DNA from 2 places in the Streptomyces sp. NPDC001980 genome. Region 1 is predicted to be linked to the other one. Evidence: riboswitches for the same ligand, from Rfam matches in the RefSeq annotation. Region 1 holds a riboswitch; the other holds the start of a gene.
What was found. A riboswitch is a leader RNA that binds a small molecule or an ion and turns the genes downstream of it on or off. The one in region 1 is predicted to bind glycine.
Positions count from the first base shown of each region.

Region 2: it holds a riboswitch for glycine, as region 1 does, so the genes downstream of both, gcvT (glycine cleavage system aminomethyltransferase GcvT) here and gcvP (aminomethyl-transferring glycine dehydrogenase) in region 1, are expected to answer to the same signal.

Region 1 is NZ_JBEOYD010000043.1:69,721-74,824, reverse strand. Features, by position in the region: gene ABT137_RS41845 (bifunctional nuclease family protein) at 1-163, shown strand, start outside; gene ABT137_RS41840 (MerR family transcriptional regulator) at 460-1,104, shown strand; gene ABT137_RS41835 (DNA polymerase IV) at 1,176-2,549, shown strand; gene ABT137_RS41830 (PRC-barrel domain-containing protein) at 2,670-3,050, opposite strand; glycine riboswitch at 3,164-3,257, shown strand; gene gcvP (aminomethyl-transferring glycine dehydrogenase) at 3,435-5,104, shown strand, end outside.
Region 2 is NZ_JBEOYD010000007.1:324,648-329,751, forward strand. Features, by position in the region: gene ABT137_RS13980 (enhanced serine sensitivity protein SseB) at 119-910, opposite strand; gene ABT137_RS13985 (AAA family ATPase) at 1,026-1,700, opposite strand; glycine riboswitch at 1,884-1,982, shown strand; glycine riboswitch at 1,983-2,092, shown strand; gene gcvT (glycine cleavage system aminomethyltransferase GcvT) at 2,141-3,268, shown strand; gene gcvH (glycine cleavage system protein GcvH) at 3,392-3,769, shown strand; gene glyA (serine hydroxymethyltransferase) at 3,809-5,071, shown strand.

The sequences.
Region 1 (5,104 bases):
CATAGCGCTGGCGCTGCGCACCGGAACGCCGATCTACGGCAGTGACACGGTGCTGGACGACGCGGGCATCGCGATCCCGGACGAGCAGGAGGACGAGGTGGAGAAGTTCCGCGAGTTCCTCGACCAGATCTCCCCGGAGGACTTCGGCACCAGCAGCCAGTGAGGACCGGAGCGGGCCCGTCATCCACCAGGAGGTCGGTGACGGGCCGATTCGTGACACAAGGCCCGCGACGGGCCGGTGCGGGGCCGGTCACAGCCGAAACTCATGGGCAATTGCCAGCGGCCATTGAGAGCGTCCTACGGCCTCCCGCCAGAGCATTCGGCTAGCCTTTCCCCGCGGTGGGGCACGGGAAACCACTCCTAGGGTGATTATCACTCGGCGTGCCGAGTGTGGCGATCGTTGACGCACCCCTGGTGACTGCCTACCGTCGAGAAGGCAGGTCAAGGACGGAGGTCGGCGTGAGAAGCAGCGGCGACGGTATGGCTGGGGGTGCCCCCGGACGCGGTTTCGGGGAGAGCGGTCCGTCCCCGCTTCACAGCAGCATTGCCGGTCACGCCCCTCAGCGGCCGACCGCAGTGCAAAGCGGCGGAGGGGCGGCGTCCATGGCCACCGAGGAGATCGGCTACCGCGGGCCAACGGCCTGCGCGGCGGCCGGCATCACTTACCGGCAGCTCGACTACTGGGCCCGCACCGGCCTGGTCGAGCCCAGCGTGCGGCCCGCCTACGGGTCGGGCACCCAGCGTCTGTACAGCTTCCGGGACGTCGTCGTCCTGAAGATCGTCAAGCGGTTCCTGGACACCGGGGTCTCCCTCCAGAACATCCGCTCCGCCGTCCAGCACCTGAGGGACCGCGGTTTCCGCGACCTGGAGCGCATGACCCTGATGAGCGACGGTGCCACGGTCTACGAGTGCACCTCGCCCGACGAGGTGCACGCCCTGCTCCAGGGCGGTCAGGGCATCTTCGGGATCGCGGTCGGCGTGGTGTGGCGGGACGTGGAGAACGCGCTCTCCCAGCTGCACGGCGAGCGCGTCGACACCGGCGAGACGCTCGTCGGCCACAACCCCGCCGACGAACTGGCCCGGCGGCGCAACCGGGCGGTCTGAAGGCCTCCTGTGATGCCCCGGCGCGGTTTCGTGCCGGGGCATTGTCAGTGCTGTGGTGCAGCATCGGAGATGTGAGAAACGCGCCCACGATCCTGCATCTCGACATGGATGCCTTCTTCGCCTCGGTGGAGCAGGCGTCCAAGCCGAGCCTGCGCGGGAAGGCCGTGGTCGTGGGCGGGCTGGGACCCCGCGGTGTGGTGGCCACCGCGTCGTACGAGGCCCGGGTGTTCGGGGTGCACTCCGCGATGCCGATGGGGCAGGCACGGCGGCTGGCGCCGAACGCCGCGTATCTGGTGCCCCGCTTCGGGCTGTACCGGTCGATCAGCGAGCAGGTGATGGGGCTGCTGCGCGGGCTCTCCCCGCTGGTGGAGCCGCTCAGCCTGGACGAGGCGTTCGTGGATCTGGAGGCCGGTGAGGTGGCCTGGGACGCCGTGTCGGCGCGCCTGGTGGGGGAGAGGCTCCGCGCAGACATACGGGCCGTCACCGGGCTCTCCGGGTCGGTCGGGCTCGCCGCCGCCAAGATGCTCGCGAAGATCGCCTCCGAGCAGGCCAAGCCCGACGGGCTGGTGCTGATCGAGCCGGGTACGGAGCGGGCGATGCTGGGGCCGATGACGGTGCGGACCCTGCCGGGGGTGGGGCCGGCCACGGGGGACCATCTGCGGCGGGCCGGGATCACCACGGTCGACGAGATCGCCGAGGCGGGGGAGGACGAGCTGGTACGGCTGCTCGGCAAGGCCCACGGCCACTCGCTGTACGCGATGGCGCTCGCGCACGACGAGCGGCCCGTGGTGGCCGAACGGGAGACGAAGTCGGTGTCGGTCGAGGACACCTACGACGTGGACATCCACGACCGGCTGCGGGTGGGGATGGAGGTGCAGCGGCTGGCCGACCGGTGTGTACGGCGGCTGCGGGGGGCCGGGCTGTCCGGACGGACCATCGTGCTCAAGGTGCGGCGGTACGACTTCTCGACCCTGACCCGGTCGGAGACGCTCAGGGGGCCGACCGACGACCCGGCGGTGGTACGGGAGGCGGCCGCGCGGTTGCTGGACTCGGTGGACACGACCGGGGGCGTGCGGTTGCTGGGGGTGGGGGTGTCGGGGCTGGCCGACTACACGCAGGAGGACCTGTTCGCGCAGGCAGCGGCCGGGGAGGGGGCGGCGGAGTTCGCCGCGGAGGAGGACGTTGCGGAGCCGGCCGCCGAGGAGCAGGTGGTTGCCGAGCGGCGGTGGCCTGCGGGGCATGATGTGCGGCATGCCGAATACGGGCACGGGTGGGTACAGGGGAGTGGGCTGGGGCGGGTGACGGTGCGGTTCGAGACGCCGGGGTCGGTCGAGCCGGGGAGAGTGCGGACGTTTCGGGTCGAGGACCCTGAGCTGGAGCCGGCGGAGCCGCTGCCGTTGGTGCCGGGAGGGCGGGGGGTTCCGGTGGACGGGGTGGGGGCGTGACCGAGGGATGTCGCTTACCGGCGCTGGCAGGGTGCCTCCCCCAGAGGGGGTACCCCCAGCCGAAGGCTGGGGGAGGAACCGCGCGATCAGCCCCCACCGGCCCGCACGCACCGTCGGCCATCAAGCACCCGCGTCCTCCGTTCCCGCCAGCTTGCCGAAGTCGCGGTCCGGGTGGTCGTGGGGCGGGGCGGTCGTGTCCAGGCCGTAGTGGTGGTAGAGCTGGAGTTCCTGTTCCGGGGAGAGGTGGCGGCCCACGCCGAAGTCGGGGGCGTCTTTGATCAGGGCGCGGTCGAAGGGGACCTGCAGGGTGCCCTCGACCAGTTCGCTGGGCTCCAGGGGCACGAAGGCGTCCCGGGAGAACAGGCCGGTGCGTATGGCCGCCCACTCCGGCACGCCCGTCGCGTCGTCGAGGTACACCTCGTCGATCGTGCCGATCTTCGTGCCGTTGCGGTCGAACGCCTTGCGGCCGATCAGGTTGCGCGGATCGATGTCGGTCTGCACGGGCCCTCCACTTGGTCGCAACTCATCCGTAAGCACTACAAAAGAGCACATTGAAGGAGGCGGCCACTCGAAGGCTCCGGTGTTGCCCTCGCTGGTACCCTGGCAACGGCTGCTGACCCCGTGCGGGAGAGTCCTCCGGGCAACCGGAGGCGCCGAAGGAGCAAATCCTCCCCGGAATCTCTCAGGCTCACGTACCGCACGGACGAGGTCACTCTGGAAAGCAGGGCGGACGTCGATGGTGTCCGCTCTCACCGACGGTGAAAGCCGGTGGTCCGCAAGGGCCCACTGGCGAAGCTCTCAGGTTAGATGACAGAGGGGGAGGCCGTCGGGGTACCCGTGCCGGGGTACCCCTCGAAGGTCGCGTCAGACCAGGAGGCCTCCGCAATGACCGCCCAGCGCATCCCGCTCTCCGAGCTTGAGCAGGGTATTCCCTTCGAGCAGCGCCATATCGGCCCCGACCACGAGGCTCGGGCCAAGATGCTCGCCCAGGTCGGGTACGGCTCGCTCGACGAGCTGACCGCCGCCGCCGTGCCGGACGTGATCAAGAACGCCGACCGCCTGGAGCTGCCGGACGCCCGGACCGAGGCCGAGGTACTGGCCGAGCTGCGGTCGCTGGCCGACCGGAACCAGGTGCTCGACTCGATGATCGGCCTGGGGTACTACGGGACCTTCACGCCGCCCGTGATTCTGCGCAACGTGATGGAGAACCCCGCCTGGTACACGGCCTACACGCCGTACCAGCCGGAGATCTCCCAGGGCCGCCTGGAAGCGCTGCTGAACTTCCAGACCGTGGTCGCCGACCTCACCGGGCTGCCCACCTCCGGTGCCTCGCTGCTCGACGAGGGCACGGCCGCCGCGGAGGCCATGGCCCTGTCGTTGCGCATGGGCAAGAACAAGAAGGGCGTCTTCGTCGTCGACGCGGACGCGCTGCCGCAGACCATCGCCGTGATCCAGACCCGGGCCGAGCCCACGGGCGTGGAGGTCGTGGTCGCCGACCTCGCCGACGGCATTCCGGCGGACCTCGCCGGGCGGGAGATCAACGGGGTGCTCGTCCAGTACCCCGGCGCCTCCGGTGCCGTACGCGACATCAAGTCCGTCGTCGAGCAGGCGCACGAAGTCGGCGCGCTCGTCACCGTCGCCGCCGACCTGCTCGCGCTGACCCTGCTGACCTCGCCGGGTGAGCTCGGGGCCGACATCGCCGTCGGCACCACCCAGCGGTTCGGTGTGCCGATGGGCTTCGGCGGGCCGCACGCCGGTTACATGGCGGTCCGTGAGAAGTTCGCGCGCAGCCTGCCCGGGCGGCTCGTGGGCGTCTCCGTGGACGTGGACGGGAACAAGGCGTACCGGCTGGCGCTGCAGACCCGTGAGCAGCACATCCGGCGGGAGAAGGCCACCAGCAACATCTGCACCGCGCAGGTGCTGCTCGCGGTGATGGCCGGCATGTACGCCGTCTACCACGGGCCCGAGGGGCTCAGGGCCATCGCGCGGCGGACGCACCGCTACGCCACGATCCTCGCCGCGGGACTCACGGCCGGCGGTGTCGAGATCGTGCACGGCGCCTACTTCGACACCCTGACCGCGCGCGTGCCCGGCAAGGCCGCCGAGATCGTCGGCGCCGCCCGCCGGGGCGGCGTCAACCTGCGTCTCGTCGACGCCGACCACGTCTCCATGGCCTGCGACGAGACCACCACCCGCGCCCAGCTGAGCGCCGTCTGGACGGCCTTCGGCGTCGAGGGCGACGTCGAGGCGCTGGACGCCGCCGCCGAGGACACGCTGCCCGAGGCGCTGCTGCGCGCCGACGGCTACCTGACCCACCCCGTCTTCCGGCAGCACCGCTCCGAGACCGCGATGCTCCGCTACCTGCGCAGGCTCGCCGACCGGGACTACGCGCTGGACCGCGGGATGATCCCGCTGGGCTCCTGCACCATGAAGCTCAACGCGACCACCGAGATGGAACCGGTCACCTGGCCCGAGTTCGGCCAGCTGCACCCGTTCGCGCCCGCCGAGCAGGCGCAGGGCTACCTGACCCTCATCCGGGAGCTGGAGGAGCGGCT
Region 2 (5,104 bases), on a different contig from region 1:
TCGGAGACAGCTTATGCGCCCAGGGGGCGGGGGCCGATTGCCCGTGCGCGGGTGCGGGATCGTGGTGTTACTTCGCGCAGGTCTCCGCGCCCCTGGGTTGGCTGCCCCGAGGGCGTTTCTAGTGGCCGTACTGATAGAAGGGGCGCACGTTCTCGCGCATCCAGTGCGCCACCGGGTCGTCCGCCACGTCCAGCAGGACCAGGTTCACCGGCCACCGCACCGGGACCCGGCCCAGCGCCTTGCCCAGGGCCTCCAGGGGCAGGGCGCGCATGTCGCCCTCCCACTGGGAGAGTTCGACGCCCACGAACATCACCGGGTCCGCCGTCTCGATCGCGGCGAGGCAACGGCGGGCCGTGGCGACCACGCCGATCGCCGCGAACTCCGCCGACGCCGCGGTCAGGAAGTCCATCGGGTCGTCCTGCCAGTCCGGTTCGAAGAGGCGGACCCGGCCGCCGGAGGCGGGGCCGTCCAGTTCGGTGCGGCCGGTCCGGCAGAGCTGGGCGACCGCCTCCGGCGGCAGCGGGACACCGACCACTCCGCCGGGGTTCACGGCGATGCCGACCTGCGGGGGCAGGCCGCGGGCGAACTCGACCGCCGGGGCGATCGTGTACGACAGGTGGGAGCCGGCCACCAGGCGGAACTGCTCCTCGGAGCTGAAGACCGGCACGTACACCCGGCCCTCGATCTGTGTGGTGGGCAGGTCCAGCGGGCCGCTGTGCGGGCCGCCGCCCTCCGGCAGCGGGATCCACAGGAAACTCCGGCCCAGTACCTCGATGAGCCGGCCCGCCGCCGCGGGCACGCCGAGGGAGGCCGACAGGACCTCCTCCAGTTCGTTGCCGGGCCACCCGCCGTGCGGGTGGGGGTGCGCCTGTGCCGGGAAGTCCGCGGGAATGTCCGCCGGGAAGTCCATCTGCCTACCGCCTGCTGGAAACCGCTGCTGAGGCTGGAAAGGCTAGCGGGTGACGCCGACAAAGCCACCCCACCAGCCGATTCGGGCCGCGAAAGCGATCTCGGCGAAGGCGATCTCAGCCCGCGAAGGCGATCCGGCGCAGGACGTCCGCCGCGTCCCGGTCGAGGAGGACCGCCGAGCCGATGCCCTCGGGCAGTTTCCCCTTCTCCGCCGCACGCAGCAGCCGGCCGGCCGCCCGGCGGTGGCGCAGGAAGGCGTACCGGGAGACGCCCCGGCCGCGCTCGCGCTGGCCGTCCAGTGCCGTGCCCGGCGTGACGTCGAGGAGCAGCAGGTGCAGGGTGCCGCCGCGGCGGCGGGCCTCCCGGGCCAGCCAGTCCCGCACCCAGGCCTGGGTCCCGCAGTCGTGCACGGCCACGCCCTCGCCGGTGCGAAGGGCCCGGCGCAGCCCGGCGTAGTGGGCGAGGCGGACCAGCGGGCGGTAGACGGCGTACGGCAGGAGACGGGCCAGGCGGGCGTCCCAGCGGTCGCGGGTGTCCTGGGAGTCGATGCGGATGCCCTGGACGGTGCGGTGCATCAGGGTGGACTTGCCGCTGCCGGGCAGCCCGGTGACCACGACCAGGTCCCGGGGGCCGAAGAGCAGGCCGTGCGGGCTGTGCCCGGCGCGGTCGCGCAGGTCGCGGACGACCGGTGCGGGGCCGTCGCCGCACCGCTCGCGGGCCGGGGCCGTCGACTGCTGGGGCAGGGCGAGGCCCGTCGTCGTCGCGTATGCCGTGGTCCTTGTCACCGTGATCGTCCTCCCTGGGGATTCAGGAAAGGTTCTCCCCACTTAACGTAAAGAGAAGGTAATGCACGGTGTCTCGCGGTTCCGTTCGCGTCCTGCCACAGGCCCGTCACAGAACGGAGGGGCACGTCCGGCCTGCCACGGCCCCGGGCGGCGTGCAATGATGTCCGCGCCAACTGCATACCGGCCGCTTGAATCCGCGCGGGAGAGTCCCCAGCCGTCTTCGCTGGGGCGCCGAAGGAGCAAGTCCCTCCCTTGAATCTCTCAGGCCCCCGTTACCGCGCGGGCGAGGCACATCTGAAAAGCGGGCCGCTGTGTCAGTGGCTCCACCCAAGGTGCAAGCCGTGATCACGTTCGTGGTCAGGGCGAACCTCTCAGGTTCCGATGACAGATGGGGAGGACAGCCCTCGCCTGTCATGCCCTTGGGACCTTCGGGAGACGACCGACCGATGAGCAGTACCGATTCCGCCGCACCCCGCCGTACCGCGCTCGATGCCCTGCACCGCTCGCTCGGCGCGACCATGACCGACTTCGCCGGCTGGGACATGCCCCTGCGCTACGGCTCCGAGCGCGACGAGCACGTCGCGGTACGGAGCAGGGCCGGGCTCTTCGACCTCTCCCACATGGGCGAGATCACCGTGACCGGCCCCCGGGCCGCCGCCCTGCTGAACCACGCCCTGGTCGGCAACATCGCCTCCGTCGGCGTGGGCCGGGCCCGCTACACCATGATCTGCCGCGCCGACGGCGGCATCCTGGACGACCTGATCGTCTACCGGCTGGCCGAGACCGAGTACCTGGTCGTCGCCAACGCCTCGAACGCCCAGGTCGTCCTCGACGCGCTCGTGGACCGCTCCGCCGGGTTCGACGCCGAGGTGCGCGACGACCGGGACGCGTACGCGCTGATCGCCGTCCAGGGCCCGGAGTCCCCGGGCATCCTCGCCTCCCTCACGGACGCCGACCTGGACGGGCTGAAGTACTACGCCGGGCTGCCCGGCACCGTCGCCGGCGTCCCGGCGCTGATCGCGCGCACCGGCTACACCGGCGAGGACGGCTTCGAGCTGTTCGTGAAGCCGGAGCACGCGGTGGAGCTGTGGCAGGCGCTGACCAAGGCGGGTTCCGCGGTGGGCCTGGTGCCGTGCGGGCTGTCCTGCCGGGACACGCTGCGGCTGGAGGCGGGCATGCCGCTGTACGGCCATGAGCTCACCACCTCGCTCACCCCCTTCGACGCCGGGCTCGGCCGGGTGGTGAAGTTCGAGAAGGAGGGCGACTTCGTGGGACGCGCGGCGCTCGCCGAGGCCGCCGCCCGTGCGGAGCAGAACCCGCCGCGCGTGCTCGTCGGCCTGGTCGCCGAGGGCCGCCGGGTGCCCCGCGCCGGATACCCGGTGGTCGCCGGCGGCGAGGTGATCGGCGAGGTCACCTCGGGCGCCCCCTCCCCGACCCTGGGCAGGCCGATCGCCATGGCGTACGTCGACGCGGCGCACTCGGCGCCGGGCACGGCGGGCGTCGGCGTGGACATCCGGGGCAGTCACGAGCCGTACGAGGTCGTGCCGCTGCCGTTCTACAAGCGCCAGAAGTGATCGCCGCTACCGGCGTCGGCAGCAGCCACCGGGCGTGACCTGGCGCACATCGCCGCTGGTCACGCACGTTCCCAGCAGTTCCTCATTCACCAGCACTCCCCCGCGTACAGGAGAATTCAGGCCATGAGCAACCCCCAGCAGCTGCGGTACAGCAAGGAGCACGAGTGGCTGACGGCCGCCGAGGACGGCGTGGCGACGGTCGGCATCACGGAGCACGCGGCCAACGCGCTCGGTGACGTCGTCTTCGTCCAGCTCCCGGCGGTCGGCGACACGGTGACCGCGGGCGAGTCCTGCGGTGAGCTGGAGTCGACCAAGTCGGTGTCCGACCTGTACGCGCCGGTCACCGGTGAGATCACCGCGGTCAACGAGGACGTCGTCGACGACCCGTCCCTGGTGAACTCGGCCCCCTTCGAGGGCGGCTGGCTGTTCAAGGTGCGGGTCACGGACGAGCCCGACGACCTGCTCGCCGCCGACGAGTACACCGCCTTCACCGCCGGCTGAGAGCCGCCGCAGACCCCGGCCTAGGAGTCGTAGAAACAGATGTCCGTTCTGAACACGCCCCTGCACGAGCTCGACCCCGAGGTAGCCGCCGCGGTCGACGCCGAGCTGGCGCGCCAGCAGTCCACCCTGGAGATGATCGCCTCGGAGAACTTCGCTCCGCTCGCGGTCATGGAGGCGCAGGGCTCGGTCCTCACCAACAAGTACGCCGAGGGCTACCCGGGCCGCCGCTACTACGGCGGCTGCGAGCACGTCGACGTCACCGAGCAGATCGCCATCGACCGGGTGAAGGAGCTGTTCGGCGCCGAGTACGCCAACGTGCAGCCGCACTCCGGTGCCTCCGCCAACCAGGCGGCCCTGTTCGCGCTGGCCCAGCCCGGCGACACCATCCTGGGCCTGGACCTCGCCCACGGCGGCCACCTGACCCACGGCATGCGCCTGAACTTCTCCGGCAAGCAGTTCAACGTGGTCGCGTACCACGTCGACGACGCCGGTCTCGTCGACATGGCCGAGGTGGAGCGGCTCGCCAAGGAGCACCGGCCGAAGGTGATCATCGCGGGCTGGTCGGCGTACCCGCGGCAGCTGGACTTCGCGGAGTTCCGCCGGATCGCCGACGAGGTCGAGGCGTACCTGTGGGTCGACATGGCGCACTTCGCCGGCCTGGTCGCGGCGGGGCTGCACCCGAACCCGGTCCCCTACGCGGACGTGGTCACCTCCACCACCCACAAGACGCTCGGCGGCCCGCGCGGCGGGATCATCCTGGCCCGCCAGGCCTTCGCGAAGAAGCTGAACTCGTCCGTCTTCCCGGGCTTCCAGGGCGGTCCCCTGGAGCACGTGATCGCGGCGAAGGCGGTCTCCTTCAAGGTCGCGGCGAGCGAGGACTTCAAGGAGCGCCAGCGTCGTACCGTGGAGGGTGCGCGCATCCTGGCGGAGCGGCTCACCGCCGCCGACGCCCGCGAGGCCGGCGTGAACGTCCTGTCCGGTGGTACGGACGTCCACCTGATCCTCGTGGACCTGCGCGAGTCCGAGCTGGACGGGCAGCAGGCCGAGGACCGTCTCCACGAGGTCGGCATCACGGTCAACCGCAACGCCGTCCCGAACGACCCGAGGCCGCCGATGGTCACCTCGGGTCTGCGGATCGGCACCCCGGCGCTGGCCACCCGCGGCTTCACGGCCGAGGACTTCGCCGAGGTCGCGGACGTGATCGCCGAGACGCTGAAGCCGTCCTACGACGCGGCGGCCCTCAAGGCCCGGGTCGAGGCACTGACGGCGAAGCACCCGCTTTACCCCGGTCTGAACAAGTAGTTCCCTGGTGGGGGCACCCGAAGGCGTGTGCCC